Linked DNA regions of Methylocaldum szegediense. The protein of the gene in region 2 interacts with the protein of the main gene of each other region in a pairwise test. Links are inferred from orthologs where the notes say so. Each region holds a gene or a part of one and is shown on either strand. Other genes may lie near its edges.

What was found.
Region 1: the proteins of rlmKL (region 2) and typA interact in binary tests that used the Escherichia coli proteins (3 or more experiments, as listed by UniProt). The link is inferred for Methylocaldum szegediense from one-to-one orthologs.

The regions. Positions count from the first base shown.
Region 1 is NZ_OX458333.1:1,634,149-1,637,022, reverse strand. The notes cover bases 2-2,872. They hold typA (translational GTPase TypA), read left to right. Parts: upstream 2-462; coding sequence 463-2,283; downstream 2,284-2,872. Other genes in these bases: QEN43_RS06935 (hypothetical protein), read right to left, coding at 2,449-2,826; QEN43_RS06945 (rhodanese-like domain-containing protein), read left to right, coding at 2-15. Also shown: more of QEN43_RS06945, read left to right, coding at 1-1. UniProt on the Escherichia coli protein: A 50S ribosomal subunit assembly protein with GTPase and nucleotide-independent chaperone activity, required for 50S subunit assembly at low temperatures, may also play a role in translation.
Region 2 is NZ_OX458333.1:704,179-707,145, reverse strand. Bases 1-2,964 are described here. They hold rlmKL (bifunctional 23S rRNA (guanine(2069)-N(7))-methyltransferase RlmK/23S rRNA (guanine(2445)-N(2))-methyltransferase RlmL), read right to left. Parts: upstream 2,602-2,964; coding sequence 400-2,601; downstream 1-399. Other genes in these bases: QEN43_RS03080 (transglycosylase SLT domain-containing protein), read right to left, coding at 2,801-2,964; QEN43_RS03090 (acylphosphatase), read right to left, coding at 100-399. In the rest of the region: more of QEN43_RS03080, read right to left, coding at 2,965-2,967. UniProt on the Escherichia coli protein: Specifically methylates the guanine in position 2445 (m2G2445) and the guanine in position 2069 (m7G2069) of 23S rRNA. Methylation occurs before assembly of 23S rRNA into 50S subunits.

The DNA.
Region 1 (2,874 bases), 930 kb from region 2 along the record:
TGGGAGCAGAGCTGAGAGGGGAGGGAGCCCGACTTTCCATACGATACGCCCCTCGGAGCTGGGGAAAGCCCGCTTCCGGGAGGCGCATCGCCGACGCGAACGCTGCTGGGCATGCGATCAGTTGACGCTGAACGAAGAAGGGATATCGGGAATTTTTTTGCGTCCCGCCCGATGACCGCCGTCTTGGCCTAGTCGGCTCCGGTGACGACGGAACCGCGGAGATCGTCGCAAGCCGCCGGCTTCCCGGGCTCACTCAAGCTATCAAACTGAAAAGCACCCTATCTAGTATTTGTTTGTTTCCTTATCCGACGTAATGTCCCACGTAGCGCAAACTGGACGGGGCTAGTGGTCGCAACTCCAGCATTATGTGGAAAAACGTCGCTCGGAACTGAGAAAGCCGCTAATCTGGTAAAATAGCGAGTTTTACTTAGCTCCCCCGCGTTTATCTGCCTTTCCAGATTTATGGTCGAAAAACTACGCAATATCGCCATCGTCGCCCACGTAGACCACGGCAAGACCACGCTGGTCGATAAGCTACTCCAGCAATCCGGCACGTTCGCCGCGCACGAAAAAGTGGAAGAACGGGTCATGGACTCGAATGCCCTGGAAAGGGAGCGCGGGATTACCATCCTGGCCAAGAATACCGCTATCGATTGGAAGGGTTATCACATCAATATCGTCGACACCCCGGGACACGCCGATTTCGGTGGCGAAGTGGAGCGTGTGTTGTCCATGGTGGATTCGGTGCTGCTGCTGGTCGATGCGGTCGACGGACCCATGCCGCAGACCCGTTTCGTGACGCAAAAGGCATTCGCTTTGGGCTTAAAGCCCATCGTGGTTATCAACAAGATCGACCGCCCCGGTGCCCGTCCCAACTGGGTGCTGGACCAGACTTTCGATCTGTTCGACCGGCTGGGAGCGACTGAGGAACAGCTGGATTTTCCGGTGGTTTACACCTCGGCTCTGCACGGCTACGCGGGTTTCAGCCCGGAAATCCGGGAAGGCAATATGGACCCCCTGTTCCAAACCATCATCGACAAGGTGCAGCCACCCGTGGTCGACACGGAGGGTGCCTTCCGGATGCAGATCAGTCAGCTGGATTACAATTCCTATGTCGGCGTGATCGGGATCGGCCGTATTCAGCGCGGTACGATCAGGACCAATACCCCAGTGACCGTCGTCAGCCGCGATGGCCGGCAGCGCAACGCGCGCATCCTGCAGGTATTCGGGTTCAAGGGGCTGGAGCGGATCGAGGTGCCCGAGGCCAATGCCGGCGACATCATCGCCTTCACCGGCATCGATGCTCTGGAAATCTCCGATACCGTGTGTGCCGTCGACTGCGTCGAGCCGCTGCCGCCTTTAGCCGTGGACGAGCCTACGGTCAGCATGACCTTCCAGGTCAACAACTCGCCTTTTGCGGGCAAGGAGGGCAAATTTGTCACGTCGCGCCAAATTCGTGAACGCTTGCAGCGCGAGACGCTGCACAACGTCGCCTTGCGTGTGGAAGAGACGTCGGATCCGGACAAATTTAAAGTTTCAGGACGCGGCGAACTGCATCTCTCCATTCTGATCGAAAACATGCGGCGCGAAGGCTATGAACTTGGGGTGTCGCGTCCCGAGGTCATCATCAAGGAAATCGACGGCGAACTCTGCGAACCTTATGAATTCGTTACCATCGAGGTGGAGGAAGCGAATCAGGGCACCGTGATGGAGAAACTGGGCGAGCGCAAAGGCGATCTTCTGAACATGATGCCGGATGGGCAGGGCAGGGTAAGGCTGGAATACATGATCCCGTCACGCGGGCTCATCGGTTTTCAGACCGAGTTCATGACCGCCACCTCGGGCACTGGGCTTCTATATCATGTCTTCGACCATTATGGTTCGGTCAAGAAGGGCGAGATCGGACAGCGTACCAATGGCGTAATGATTTCCATGGTGACGGGCAAGTCCTTGGGCTATGCGCTGTTCAACCTGCAGGAGCGCGGACGGCTGTTCATCGAACACGGCACGGAAGTCTACGAGGGCATGATTATCGGCATCCATTCCCGCGACAACGATCTAGTGGTGAACCCCACCAAGGCCAAGCAGCTGACCAACATCCGTGCCGCGGGCAGCGACGAGAACATTATCTTGACTCCGCCCATCAAGCTGACCCTGGAACAGGCTCTGGAATTCATCGATGACGATGAACTGGTGGAAGTGACGCCGAAATCGATCCGCCTTAGAAAAAAGCTGCTCCTGGAGCACGAGCGCAGGAAGGCCAGCCGCGCAGCGGGAGCCTGAAGTGGCCGTGAGGCACCATTCGCGGCTGCCCGTACCTGCGCAGACGGTCGAAAATTCTGAGCCCACCAGTCGATTATCCCGCTGGAGCAGTATCACGTATCGCGGCGGCGGTCGAACCCGATGGGTGATCGCCTTGGCTGCTCAGAACAGCGGGATGAAAATGCCCTAAAAGTAAAGGAGCAGGAGCATCAGTGTTATTCCTGTCAGAGCGAGCTGCCAGGTTATTCCGGTCCAGCTGAACCGGACCCGCTCTCTTTGAGCTTGCCACCAAACGGGAAAAAACGACTTGGCGCGCTGATAGACCAAATTCAGCTTCTTGAATGCGAAAAAAAGAACGACGATTAGGATTCCGAGCCCGAGCCATGCGGTAACCGCTTGGGCTTCGTACGGGGTGAGGGCAAGGAGAGCCTCCAGGGCATGCTCGGTAATCAATTCGACGGTCTCGAGCAAAAGTTCGACCGCCGTAACAAAAGCATCCAGCAGTACATCGCCCCAAAATATTGCTGCGAGCAATCCCACAGCGATCAACCCGGCTTTTTTCATAGTTGATCCCCTAAATCTTTAGCGCCTCGGTTCTCGAACTGCCGCACA
Region 2 (2,967 bases):
TGCGGAATTAACCACGTTTTGCTGCTTGATCGGCGCGAATTGCGCTGAGTTCTGCTTGCCAACAATCCACCGAAGCGTTGGGAATGTCTCCATGAAAAGCTAAAACCATCCACGCACCTCGAATGTGGAGAATTCTTCAGCTGGTACTTCATCGATGACTTCAACTGAATCAACTCGTGCCCGAGGAGGACCACTCTCACACCAGTCCAGAAACTCGGCGATCCGTTGCGACTCACCTTCCGCAAGAATTTCTACGCGACCGTCGGGAAGATTTCGCACCCACCCCGTAAGCCCAAGAGATACCGCCCGATCACGCGCGGTCGCCCGGAAAAACACCCCTTGCACCAACCCCGCTACAAAAACGTGAACCCGCCTGGTCACAGGTATACCTCCAAGCATTCAAAGCGTAATGAGCCAACAATGATGAATCCGCGGATTGCGCTCGAAGTCCTTAGGGATCGTCTGCCGACCGATATCCTCGAGCTTCATACCCGCCAGGGCCTCAGTATCGAGTTTGAATTTCCGGTAATTGGTGGAAAAAACCAAAGTCCCGTCCGGTGCCAGGAGTTCGGTGCATTTTTTTATCAGCATGGCATGATCCCGCTGAACATCCCAGGTTTGCCGCATTCTCTTGGATGTGGAGAAGGTGGGCGGGTCCAGGAAAATCAAATCGAAGCGCCGCTTCTCTCGCAATACCTGATCGATCCATTCGAGACAATCTGCCTGTATGAACTCGTGGCGGCTGCCATGAAGGCCATTCAGCTCGAGATTACGCTTCGCCCACTCCAAATAGGTGCGGGACAAATCCACGGTGGTGGTCGAGGCCGCCCCGCCTTGGGCCGCGTACACCGAAGCGGTTCCGGTGTAGGCGAAGAGATTGAGAAAACGTTTGCCCGCCGCTCGATCTCGGATCATCCGCCGGGTAATGCGATGGTCGAGGAATAGCCCGGTATCGAGGTAATCCTCGAAATTGACCCAAAATTTCAATCCACTCTCCTCGACCACATGAAACTGCCCAGTCTCGGCTTGCTTTTCGTATTGCGCTAAGCCTTTCTGCTTACGCCGAATTTTTAGGAAAAGCTGCTCTGGGGGGATTTCAAGCACTTGAGGAACGACCGCTACGGCATGGACCAATCGCATCTCGGCCTTGGCCGGATCGATGCTTGACGGCGCCTCATACTCTTGCATATGGACACAGGTGAGGTCGCCCTGATACACATCGACGGCTACGGCATATTCCGGCAAATCGGCGTCATACAGCCGATAGCACCGGATTCCGTTTTGCCGCGCCCAGCGTCCGAGATTCTTAAGGTTCTTGCGCAAACGGTTGGCGAACATTTCCGCGCCGCTGTCGGCCATATCCACAGCCTTGGCTTTGCGGACAATCTCGCGAATCTTACGTTGAGTTTCATTCAACGGCTCGGATTCGCGCGGGTTGAAAAAACGCTCCGGCTCAATGCCGAAATTGAACAGCCGGCATTCGAGCGCCCCGTTATAGAGCGTGTAATAGCGCCTGGCCCGTATCCCCAATTTGAACGCCAGTTCCGGATTACCGGTCAGTACGGCAGCCTTCCAGCCGACAAAATGTGTCTTGAGCACCGCGCCAAGATCAGTGTACAGCGGAACCAGCGTACTCGCCTCGCCCAAGCGCTCGCCGTACGGCGGATTGACCGCGATCAGTCCGAACCCGTGACGCGGCCGAACATCGGCCACGTCCTTCCGCTCCACGTGCACGTACCCCCTGAGCCCAGCGTGCTCGATGTTTTCCAAGGCGATGCGGATAGCTCGCCGGTCGATATCGTAGCCGACAATCGGCGGAAGTTCACGCAAGCCTCGCTCGGAGCGCCGTTGAGCGTCTTCCACGAGCTTCTGCCATAACATTCGATCATGATTTTTCCAGCCGAACAGACCGAAATAAGGCCGCAGCAAACCCGGGGCGAAATCGCCAGCCATGAGCGCAGCTTCGATAGGCAAGGTGGCCGACCCGCACATGGGATCAACGAAATGTCCTCCGTGCGCGGCGATCTCCGGCCAACCGGCGCGAAGCAGAATAGCCGCCGCCAAGTTTTCCTTGAGCGGAGCCTTACCGCCTTCCTGCCGATAGGCGCGTTTGTGCAGACTTTCCCCAGATAGGTCGATACTTACTGTCGCTACATTGCGATCCAAATAAACGTTCACCTGAAGATCGGGTCGGTCCGGACGCACCGACGGGCGTATCCCGTAATTTTCCCGGAAATAATCGGCAATGCCGTCCTTTACTTTTTGTGCGCCGAACATCGTGTGGCTGATCCTGGATCGGCTGGAGGCAAAATCCACGGCGAAAGTTGCCTGCGTATCCAGATGAGCGTTCCATTCGATGCGACGGATGCCTTCGTAAAGTGCTTCGGGCGTTGCGGCCGGAAAGCGTTCCAACGGAAGCAAAATGCGATTGGCTAAGCGGGACCATAAGCAGGCCTTGTAAGCCACTTCGAGGTCGCCGCCAAAGGCCACGCCCGCACGGCTTATTGCGACCTCTGCTGCCCCTAATGCCCTGAGTTCGTCGGCCAAAAGATATTCCATACCGAGCGGAACGGTCGCAAAAAAGCGCTGAAAATGAATCATCGGTCAGTGCTGGCTATAAGTGGACCGGAGGAGATCAGCTAGAGCTCGTAAAAAGTCCGAGCGATACACATTGGGACAATCGAACCCAAACAAGAGCCCTCTTTACTGGAAGAAAAAAGAAAACTCAGGATTGCTTACGCCATGCCCTGGCTGCCGACTCTCCGTTTGCAAGCACCGCTTCGGCGCGGCCGACAAACCCTCAATCGCTCGCCAATAACCTTTCGAGCGATGGTTGACAAGTCAGCAATTGCCGGCGGTAACGTGCCGCGGTTGTCTCTACGCGCCGAGCCACTCGCATCAACCACGGCTTGGACAGATAAGACTTGCGCCGAAACCCGCCGTGCCCCTCATGATACGCCAAGTATT